One region of the Microbacterium profundi genome, then DNA from elsewhere that is predicted to be linked to it. Evidence: riboswitches for the same ligand, from Rfam matches in the RefSeq annotation. Region 1 holds a riboswitch; the other holds the start of a gene.
What was found. A riboswitch is a leader RNA that binds a small molecule or an ion and turns the genes downstream of it on or off. The one in region 1 is predicted to bind FMN.
Positions count from the first base shown of each region.

Region 2: it holds a riboswitch for FMN, as region 1 does, so the genes downstream of both, pnuC (nicotinamide riboside transporter PnuC) here and ribD (bifunctional diaminohydroxyphosphoribosylaminopyrimidine deaminase/5-amino-6-(5-phosphoribosylamino)uracil reductase RibD) in region 1, are expected to answer to the same signal.

Region 1 covers NZ_JPSY01000001.1:481,627-487,196, forward strand. Annotated here, with positions in the region: gene mfd (transcription-repair coupling factor) at 1-1,858, opposite strand, end outside; gene JF52_RS0102300 (GNAT family N-acetyltransferase) at 1,935-2,501, shown strand; gene JF52_RS0102305 (Fpg/Nei family DNA glycosylase) at 2,556-3,419, shown strand; FMN riboswitch at 3,495-3,643, shown strand; gene ribD (bifunctional diaminohydroxyphosphoribosylaminopyrimidine deaminase/5-amino-6-(5-phosphoribosylamino)uracil reductase RibD) at 3,695-4,729, shown strand; gene JF52_RS0102315 (riboflavin synthase) at 4,729-5,373, shown strand; gene JF52_RS0102320 (bifunctional 3,4-dihydroxy-2-butanone-4-phosphate synthase/GTP cyclohydrolase II) at 5,370-5,570, shown strand, end outside.
Region 2 covers NZ_JPSY01000001.1:1,601,235-1,606,804, forward strand. Annotated here, with positions in the region: gene uraD (2-oxo-4-hydroxy-4-carboxy-5-ureidoimidazoline decarboxylase) at 1-139, shown strand, start outside; gene uraH (hydroxyisourate hydrolase) at 136-480, shown strand; gene pucL (factor-independent urate hydroxylase) at 485-1,435, shown strand; gene JF52_RS0107610 (J domain-containing protein) at 1,463-2,380, opposite strand; gene pnuC (nicotinamide riboside transporter PnuC) at 2,380-3,096, opposite strand; FMN riboswitch at 3,171-3,299, opposite strand; gene JF52_RS0107620 (HNH endonuclease signature motif containing protein) at 3,428-5,185, opposite strand; gene JF52_RS0107625 (protein-L-isoaspartate O-methyltransferase family protein) at 5,433-5,570, shown strand, end outside.

The DNA.
Region 1 (5,570 bases):
GCCACGGCGTGTCCGGCCCGAACGCGTGGCCCTTCGCCGACATCCGCGCCGAATACAGCTTCACGAGCTCGACGGCGATGTCGCGCACCGCACGGCGGGCCTTTCCCTTCGCCGCCGACCAGTCGCTGCCGCCCATCTTCGAGAGCGTGGGTGCCTCGCCGCCGACGTACTTCGAGAGCAGATCGAGCTGATCCGTCGGCACGTACAGCTTGTCGCCCGGGTAGCCGCGCTTGGATGGCGCGTACTCCAGCACCAGATAGTCGCGCGTGGTCTTGGTGGCGTTGCGTCCTCCGCTGGAGACCTCGCGCTGCGTCATCTCGATGAACTTCGCGATACCGTGCGTCGCGTGCACGACGAAGTCGCCGTTCTTGAGCTGCAGCGGATCGACGACATTCTTGCGGCGCGAGGCGAGCCGCTTGACGACACGCTGGTCGCCGCCGATGGTACGACCGTAGAACTCGTTGTCGGTGAGAACCGCGAGTTTCGCCTCCGGCACCTGGAACCCCGACTCCAGCGCGCCGAGGACGAGCGTGGCGACGCCGGGTTCCGGGGCATCCGTGAGCGAATCGACCACTCGCGCGGCGAGGCCACGGTCGGACAGCACGTCTCTGGCACGGTCGACGAGGCCTGTGCCGGATGCTGCGATCACGAGGCGCCACCCGTCGGCGAGCCTGCCGTCGACGAAGTCGATCGCACCGTCGACGTTGCCGTGGAACGACGGGATGATCGAGGCGTCGATGTTCGCCGCATCGTCGTCGTCGGTCGCGAACGGGCTGAACCGCCACCAGACGCCGTCGCGCTCACGCACGATCTCACGCAGCCGCGCGACGCTGACGAAGTCGCCGGCGCCGAGGTCGATGGGCGCGGAGGCGCCCGATGTCGCGGCGCTCCAGGCAGCATCGAGGAACTCTCGGTTCGTCTCGCCGAGGCTCTGTGCTCTGGCGCTCGATCGCTCGGGGTCGACGAGCGCGACGGCCGTTCCCTCGGGGAAGTACTCGGCGAGCGCCTTGAGCGGACCGGACACCGCGGGCAGCAGCGACTCCATCCCCTCGACCGGGATGCCCTCCGCCATCTTCTCCAGCATCCCGGCGATCGCAGGGAACCCCGAGATCAGCGAGCGCGCACGGTCGCGCACATCGGCGGTGAGCAGCAGTTCGCGGGTCGCCGGCAATTCGACTCGCTCGACGTCGCCGGGGAGCGAGCGCTGATCCGCCACCGAGAAGGCACGGATCTGGTCGATCTCGTCGCCGAAGAACTCGACGCGGTACGGATGCTCCGAGGTCGGAGGGAAGACATCGAGGATGCCGCCGCGCACGGCGAACTCGCCGCGGCGCGAGACCATGTCGACCCGCGAGTACGCGCGCTCTACGAGCTGCTCGATGGCATCGTCGAGCTCGAGTTCCCTGCCGCCGAGCACGAGGGACAGCGGTGCGGTGTCACCCAGGTTGGCGGCGATCGGCTGCAATGCTGCTCGCACCGAGGCGACCACGATGAGCGGGCGCTCACCCGACCAAGTGGTGATGCGACGAAGCGTCTCCAGCCGTCGCCCCACCGTGTCGGGACTCGGGCTCAGCCGCTCGTGCGGCAGGGTCTCCCATGCGGGGAAGCTCAGGATCTCAGCATCCGGCACGTAGGAGCCGAGGGCGGCCGCGAGCGATTCCGCGCGACGTCCTGTGGGCGCGACGACGAGCAGTGATGCCGGATGACCGGAGCTCGCTCGCTTGTCGAGCAGCCCCGCTATCGTCGGGGCATCGAGGCCGTCGACGAGTCCGAGATCGGCATCGGTCTGCGCCCAAGTGAGGGCGTCGTGGTACAGAGAGGCCTCTTCCAAGGCGCGCAGAATCCCGGGAACAGTCACCTGACGAGTGTAATGCGCGCCTCGGACATTGAGCCGGGGCGTCTTCCGTGCGAACGGCACGCCATAGGATTCCGGGATGGAACCCGTGACCCTTCACACCGACCGCCTCGTGCTCCGCGCGCCGACGCCAGCCGACATCGACGCGATCACGGCCGCGTGCCAGGACCCCGAGATCCCGCGTTGGACGACCGTTCCGAGTCCGTACACGCGTGAGCACGGTGAAGGCTTCGTGAAGCTGGTCGCCGAGTGGTGGGAAGACGGCAGCCAGGCGGTCTGGGGCATCTTCCACGACGGCGTGCTCGTCGGAGTCGTGGGCCTGCATCACATCACGCCACACTCCAGCGGCGGGTCGACCGAGCTCGGCTACTGGGCGACCGCGCATGCCCGCGGGCAGGGATTCATGGTCGAGGCGTGTCGCGTGGTGATCGATTGGGCGTTCGCCGAGCTGGATCTCGCCCGCATCCGCTGGCAGGCCGTCGCCGGGAACGTGCCATCCGCCCGCACCGCGCGTGCTCTGGGCTTCCGCTACGAAGGGCTCCAGCGGCAAGCGCTCACGAGCCCGCGCGGCCGCGACGACGGCTGGGTCGCAGGGTTGCTTCCCACCGACGACCGCACCCCTGTCGAGTGGTCCGTTCTGGCGTGAGGCGGATTCTCACCAGCTGCTGCGCGTGTCGGATGCGGGTGGCAGGATGGGCGCATGCCGGAGATGCCTGAGGTGCAGGGGCTGGTCGCGTTTCTCGGCGAGCGCGCGGTCGGTCGAACGATCACGCGCACGAGCGTGGGCAACATCGCCGCATTGAAGACGTTCGATCCTCCGAACAACGCTCTGCACGGGGCCGAGATCACGGCATCCGCGCGCCACGGCAAGTTCATCGTCCTCTCCTGCGGTGACGACCTGCACCTCGTGTTCCATCTCGCGAAGGCCGGGTGGCTGCGATGGTACGAGATGCTTCCGACGACGCTCATCAAGCCGGGGAAGTCCCCGATCGCGCTGCGCGTCGCGTTGAACGACGACAGCGGCTTCGATCTCACGGAAGCCGGAACGAAGAAGTCGCTGGCGGTCTATGTGGTGCGCGATCCTGAAGAGGTGCCAGGCATCGCTCGGCTCGGACCCGATCCGCTCGAGGATTCATTCGACCGCGCCGCGTTCGCCGCGCTGCTGGAAGGTCGGCGGATGCAGATCAAGGGGCTGCTGCGCGATCAATCCGTCATCGCCGGCATCGGTAATGCCTACTCCGACGAGATCCTGCACGCCGCACGCATGTCGCCGTATGCGATCGCCGGCAAACTCGACGAAGCCGAGGTCGATCGCCTGTTCACCGCGATGCGCACGACGTTGACGGATGCCGTGGCCGAAGCATCCGGAAAACCACCCGCCGACCTCAAAGACGCCAAACGCCGAGGGATGCAGGTGCACGCGCGGCGAGGAGAACCCTGCCCGGTCTGCGGCGACACTGTGCGCAGCGTGTTCTTCGCCGACAGATCGATGGAGTACTGCCCCACCTGCCAGACCGGCGGCAAGCCGCTCGCCGATCGGCGGCTGTCGCGGCTGCTGAAATGATCCTTCGACAGGCTCAGGAATCGTAGGACCGTCACGGAATGAAATGCGTGTGAATGCGTTGAGTACACTGGGCATAAACGTGCTCCGGGGTCGGTGTGAATCCGAACCGGCGGTGACAGTCCGCGAGCGTCGAGGGAAACCGAGATGCCGATCCGGTGGAATTCCGGTACCGACGGTGATGTGAGAAAGACTTCTCACTAGTCCGGAAGGGAGGCAGCACGATGCGTGAGAGCGCGCCGTCTGTCATCCCCGGAGCGAGAGCAGAAGGACGACGGATGGCAGTGCACGAGGCGGAACGCCACGCGATGACGCGTGCGCTCGAACTCGCAGCACGCGGACCCCGAGGGGCCAACCCTCAGGTCGGCGCCGTGATCCTCTCCCCCGAAGGCGAGATCCTCGCAGAGGGCTGGCACCACGGAGCGGGCACCCCGCACGCCGAAGTCGATGCGTTGTCGAAGCTCCATGGCGACGCCGCCGGCGGCGCGACCGCCGTCGTCACCCTCGAGCCCTGCAACCACACCGGTCGCACCGGTCCTTGCGCCGTCGCACTCATCGACGCCGGCATCTCACGTGTGATCTACGCCCTCGACGACCCGGGCGCCGCCTCCGGCGGCGGTGCCGAGCGACTGCGCGGCGCCGGTGTCGAGGTCGAGGCCGGCGAACAGGCCGACGACGCCAGGTCGCTGATATCCGACTGGCTGACCGCGCAGCGCCTCGGACGTCCGCACATCACCGTGAAGTGGGCGCAGAGCCTCGATGGCCGCGCTGCAGCGGCCGATGGCACGAGCCAGTGGATCACCGGGCCCGCCGCTCGTGCCGATGTGCATCGTCGTCGGTCCGCGGCCGACGCGATCATCGTCGGCACCGGCACCGTGCTCGCGGACGACCCTGCACTCACCGCACGCGATGGAGACAGGCTGTACGAGCACCAGCCGATCCCCGTGGTGATCGGCTCACGCGAGACGCCGGCGGATGCCGCGGTGCGCCGCCACCCGCACGAGGCGGTGTTCTACGGCACCCGTGACCTGCACGTCGTGGTTGCGGATCTGCACGACCGCGGCATCCAGACCGCCTTCATCGAGGGCGGTCCGACACTCGCCAGCGCGTTCATCGCCGCCGGCCTCGCGGATCGGGTGCTCGCCTACGTCGCACCGGTGCTGCTGGGCGGCGACCGCGTCGCGCTCACAGACATCGGCGTGCCGACGATCGATGCCGCGCGTCGCCTGACCATCGAGGAATGGGTGCCGCTCGGTGCCGATCTGCTCGCCGTCGCGCATTTCACAGAATCGCAGAACGAGGGAGTCCGCTGATGTTCACCGGAATCATCGAAGAGATCGGCGAGATCACCGCCATCACGCCGGCCGGCGACGGATGGCGCCTGACCGTGCGTGCGCCCAAGGCCGCACTCGACGCCGTCCACGGCGAATCGATCGCCGTCTCTGGAGTCTGCCTTACCGTGGTCGGCTCGACCCCTGACACGTTCGACGCCGATGTCATGAAGCAGACGCTCGACGTGTCGGCTCTTGCGACAGCATCCGTCGGCACGCGCGTCAACATCGAGAAGGCGATGCCCGTCGGTGCCCGGCTGGGCGGCCACATCGTGCAAGGGCACATCGACGGAGTCGGCGCGGTCGTCGACGTCCGTCCCGGTGACGCCTGGAGCGTACTGCGCATCGGCCTGCCAGCCGACCTCGCACCTCTCGTCGTCGACAAGGGCTCCATCTCCGTCGATGGCACCTCGTTGACGGTCAGCGCCGTGAGCGACCCTTCGACAGGCTCAGGGTCCGCCGCTGAGGCGTGGTTCGAGATCTCGCTCATCCCTGAGACTCTCGTCGCCACCACACTCGGCTCCCGTGCCGTCGGCGATCGCGTCAATCTTGAAACCGACATCCTCGCCCGGCATGTGGAGCGCCTGCTCGCGTTCCGGGCTTCATCGGAAGGAGGCTCGCGATGAGCCTTGCCACCATCGAAGAAGCTCTCGAGTCGCTGCGCGCCGGCCGCCCGGTCATCGTCGCCGACGACGAGAACCGTGAGAACGAGGGCGACGTGATCCTCTCTGCGGAACTCGCGACCCCCGAATGGGTCGCGTGGACCGTGCGCTGGTCGTCCGGATTCATCTGCGCACCGATGCCGGCCGATCTCGCCGACAGC
Region 2 (5,570 bases), 1.1 Mb from region 1:
GGCCGGGCGATCGGCGGGCGAGATCCTGTCGAGTCTGCGGGAACGTCTGCAGCACGATCCAGCCTCGGAAGAGCGGATCATCGCCGGGCAACTGCGAGAGATCGCACTGCTCCGACTGAGAGGAACCATCACCGCATGACTGCTGTGTCGCACATCACGACCCACGTGCTCGATGCCGTCCAGGGGCTTCCGGCACCGGGCGTCACGGTGGTGCTCTCCGCTCTCAGAGACGGTGAGTGGATGCTGCTCGCCGAGGGCGTCACGGATTCCGACGGCCGCGCCAAGCAGCTCGGCCCCGAGGTCGTGCCCGCCGGCACCTACCGGCTCCATTTCGACACCGGCGGGTACTTCGCCCGCACCGACACCCCCACCTTCTATCCCGAAGTCGTGCTCACGTTCGTCGTCGATGACGAGCAGCGTCACTATCACGTGCCGCTGCTGCTGAGCCCCTTCGCATATTCGACCTACCGAGGAAGTTAGAACGATGACCGACATCATGACCCGCACCGAGACCTCCACCGCGACGCCGGACGACGGCATCATTCTCGGCCCGAACCAGTACGGCAAGGCCGAGGTCCGCGTCGTCAAGGTCACCAGAGACGGTGACCGGCACTCGATCGAGGACCTCAATGTCACTTCGCAGTTGCGCGGCGACTTCCAGGCCGCGCACCTCGACGGCGACAACGGTCACGTCGTCGCTACCGACACCCAGAAGAACACCGTGTTCTGCTTCGCGCGGGAGGGGATCGGTTCGCCCGAGGCGTTCCTGCTGCGGCTCTCCGATCACTTCACGAGCTCGTTCGACTGGGTCAAGGGCGGTCGCTGGCTCGCGGAGAGCTACGCGTGGGACCGGATCCAGGTCGACGGCGAAGGGCACGACCACTCCTTCGTCCGCTCGGGGCAAGAGACGCGCACGGCCGTCGTCGTCGCCGGGGGGGCGGAGCGGCACATCATCGCCGGGCTGAAGGGACTGACGGTGCTCAAGACCACGCAGTCCGGATTCGTCGGGTTCCCGAAGGACCGATACACGTCGCTCAAGGAGACCACCGACCGCATCCTCGCCACCGACGTCTCGGCGCGCTGGCGGTACGCCCAGGATGCCGATGCTCGCGATCTGGACTTCAATGAGATCTACGCGGACGTGAAGCGCATCCTGCTGGAGGAGTTCACGCGGCAATACTCGGCTGCGCTGCAGGCGACGCTGTTCGATATGGGCCGTGCGGTGCTCGCAGCGCATCCTGAGATCGCGGAGATCCGCTTCTCGATGCCCAACAAGCATCACTTCGTCGTCGATCTCGAACCGTACGGTCTCGACAACCCCAACGAGGTGTTCTTCGCCTCCGATCGCTCGTACGGCCTGATCGAAGCGGCCGTGACCCGTGAGGGTCAGGCCGAGGTGGCGTCGGCATGGGAGGCGGTCAGCTCGTTCTGCTGAGCGCTCGGCTCGATCTGAGCCCGTCGCTCAGACGAATCGCACGGCGTGCTGCAGGCGCGTGCGCACATCGAACAGCTCGTTGCCGCCGATGTCGCGCGCGCCCGGCACGCCCTGGCGCAGCACGGTGTGCAGCGCGCTGCGGCGCACGACGACCACAGGGACGCCGCGCACCTTCCCGAGGGGCGTGATTGCCTGGTCGAGGTCGTCGTCGGGCAGCACGACGATCGCTCCGCCGAAGCGGACACGGGCCGAACGTGCGACGACGCGCATGCGGGCGAGGAGAGCGGCGATGGGTGCGGCGCCGTCGACGGCCGGGCCGATGATCTCGCCGCGTCGGAAGCGGACGACCTCGCCGAAGTCCTCGGACAGCACGCCGTACAGGCCGGACGGGCTGAGTATGACGTGATCGAGCTTCGCGTCGGGCTCCGGGCCGGTCGCGACGTCGTGCCACACGGTGAAGCCCATGCCGAGGTCGGAAACGGTGCGCGCGGTCTCCTCTTCGGCGAGGGCGTCGGCGAGCATTCGGCGCAGTTCATGCGGTGCTGAGCGTACGAGCGCCGGGTCGTAAGGGTCGGGAACTTCGACGCCGTGGCCCGCCCATTCGCGGATCAATGACAGGTAGCGCTCGCGACGCCAACCGCCCGGGTGTCCATAGGAGCGTGCCTTCGGACGGGTGTCGGTGCGGGCAGGAGGCGCCTGCCAACCGCTCCAGGTCACCTCGTCGGCCGAGAAGCCGTGGCCGCGATCGTAGGCGGCGCGGGCTTCGACCGTGCCGACCAGTTCCCACGCCCGCTGCACCTGGTTGAACGCGGCAGCATCGCCGCCCGCATCCGGATGCGTCTGGCGCAAGCGCAGGCGGAACGCGCGCTTGATCTCGTCAGCGGTGGCGGTGGGGTCGACGCCGAGCACCTCGTAGGCCGAGGCGGAGAGCGGGCTGTCGAACATCACTCTCCATTCTGGTCGGTCCTCGCTATGCGCGGGTCGGGCATGATCGTGTCGATCTTCGGCTTGGCGTTCGCGTGCGCGCGCCACCAGACGACGAATCCGACGGCGGTGAAGACGCCGTAGAACACGTACATGAAGCCGGTGGCGTAGTACCCGGAGCTGAAGAGCAGTGGCACGCCGACGACGTCGACGGCGATCCAGATCAGCCAGAACTCGGTCCAGCCCTTCGCCATGCCGTAGGTCGCGAGCAGCGATCCGACGAAGGTCCAGGCATCCGCCCAGACCGGTTCCCACGAGCCGAGCAGACGGAACAGGGGCGTCAGAGCGATCGTTCCGATGATCATGACGAGTACGAGTCCGACGCGTGCGCTGTTCGGTGCCCAGCGTGGAGTCACCTGCCCGCCGCCTGCGGATGCCTGGCGCCAGCGGATCCAGCCGTAGACCGCGACCGCGATGAACATGATCTGGCGGCCGGCCTGGCCGAGCAGGTTCGGCAGCGAATGGGCTGGGTTGAGGATGGAGCCGAGGAAGACCGTCAGCAGCAGCAGATTGCCGACGATGCCGACCGGCCAGGCCCAGATCTTGCGGCGCATGCCGCCGAGGGCACTGGCGAGGCCGAAGACGTTACCGACGACTTCGCGGATGAGCAGGCTCTGCCCGCCGGGCAGCACCCATTGCGAGTTGAAGGCGTCGACCAGCCAGCGCAGGATGTCCATCGTTCTCCGTTCGGCATGGATGCTGCCGAGGAGGATGCTGCGCTCTTCCATGCGCGTCGCCGCGCATAGCTCACGCTGTGCTTCTCCCATCCAGACTTTGACTGTCGGTACCGGAGTTCCACCGGTTCAACCGCCGCTCCGAGGAGCTGCGGGTCGCGGACTATGACCGCCGGTTCGGAATTTCACCGACCCCGGAGCACATGTGTGTTCAGGTGGAACATTACCCGAGGTCGGGGAGGAGGTCGTTCAGCCCGGGACGGTCAGGTCGAAGCGATCGGATGCCGTCGGCGGGTCGCCGACCGGGTCGATACGGAAATGCGTCGAGACGCTGTCACGGGGTGTTCCATGTGGATTCGGGTTCGGTGTGGCGTTCGTGGTCGAGGGCTTCGTCGACGGCTTGGTAGTCGAGGTGGGGGGATCGCCATTTGGCGTAGGGGTCCCACCAGCCGGGTCCGCGGATTTCGGGGAGGCCGTTTCGCATGCGGATCTTCCAGATGCCCTCATCGAGGGTGTGATGGTGGTGCCAACATAACGGAACCCCGTTAGAGGTGTGGGTGGGCCCTCCGCGGGCGTGTTCTTGCACGTGGTGGATCTCGCACCAGTCGGCGGGGACGTCGCAGCCGGGGATGAGGCATTCGCGGTCTCTGAGCACGATCGCCCGCCGTTGGGTCGCGGTGAACAACCGCGCGCTGGTGCTGATCGCGACGATCGCACCCTTGTCGTCGAACAGCACCCGCTGGATCCCGCCCGCACACCCGGCGTGATCGGCCGCCCCGAGGGGGACGTCGTAGCCGGTGCCTTCGACTCTGGCCCGCCCGGTGCGGTTCGTGTAGTCCTCTGCGGTGACGGAGACGACCAGCGTCGGTGCCGCACCACCCAAGGTGGGCATGCCTCCGGAGGCCGCGGCGACCATCAGGGCGGTCGCGAACGCGTCGTGACGTTTCTGCGCGTGCGTGCGCATGTCCGCCAACTCCACCGGCGGCGATTTCGCCTTGTGCTCGGGGAGCCCGTCCACACGATCCGAGACGTCTTCGCCAGCACCGTACTCGGCGCTGCTGGAGTACTTCGCATCGAACCAGTCATCGCCGCTGCCGCCGTCGCGATCGTCGCCGCTGCCCTCGCGGGCGCCGCCGGTCTCCCCGCCGCTGCCGCGACCGCCGTTGGGCTCGTCATCGCCGCTGCCGTCGCTATCGGCGCTGCTGCCGTCGCGATCGTCGCCGCTGCGGCTGCCGTCGCGATCGTCGGCGCTGCGGCTGCCGTCGCCGCTGTCGTCTGAGGGTCGGAAGCGCACCGTACTGCTGCTGCCTTTGTCTTCGGCTTTCGGGTTCAACAGCGAATCGATGAGTTTCTGCAACTGTGCTGCGACCTCCGGCAACACCTCGCCCCGCACCGGCACCGACCCGTCACGGAGTTTCCCGATCGTGAAGAACCTGCGCCGCTTGCCCGCACGATCCGACGGCTCCGCCCCATCCGGATCCAACCTCGCGATGATATGCGCGGCCAGGGCGGCAAGCTCATCCACCGTCGGCAACGGCGCCCGCTCAGCGTTTACCGTCACCGTGCCATCCAGCGGCAGCCCGGCTGCGAACCTGGCCAGCACCGCATCCGCAGCCAACCGATCCGCGACCCCGATCCGCGCCGCTTTCCTCAACGGGACCGTGCATGCCAGGAACCCGCCCACCGACAGCACCCCGTCCGCCAACGCGACCGCGAGCTCGGGGAACTTCCCCGGCAGCAACGCACCAGAGGTGATGTCGACCTCACGGTGCACCGCCCCCGCGGCGGCCACATACCGGCGCGAGGCAGGCCCATCCACGAGAAGGGTGCGCCGCAGCAGTTCGGCCGCATCACGGCATCCCGCCCGCGTCGACAACCGCCCGCCACGCTCGCACTGATCCCGCCCCACCACCTGATCCGTGACCGCGACGACCGCCCCACCCAACCGCCGCTGCACACGCCCCAACACCCGAACCACATCCAGAAGCTCGGCGTCGTCAGCGACGCGAAGATCACCACCCGCACCAGAGGAGCCCATCGCATCGGCCAACAACCGATCGATGCCCTCCAACTCCTCCGCCAGTGATCTCATACCCCCATTCAACAAGGGGCCACCGACATTCAAACCCCAGATCAGACCACCTTCACGAACTGTGCACAACCACCCGAAACCCCACACCCGTGGAGGAAGAGTGCGCACACGATCGGCGCTCGAAAACTGACAGTGCGAGCGGCGAGCGGCGAGCGGCGCGCCGCAAACGCGAGGCACCCGAGCCTTCGGGCGTCACTGACACCGACGTCACCTGGTGCCCCGCCGTCCTCCGGCGTACGTTCGGATCATGGCCGGAATCAGGGTGGATCCCGCAACAGAAGCCCGCGTGCGCGCCGCCATGTCATCCACCCCGCGTGCAGAGTTCCTGCCTCCCGAAGTGCGCCACTTGGCAGACGCCGACCATCCGGTGATGATCGGCTGGAAC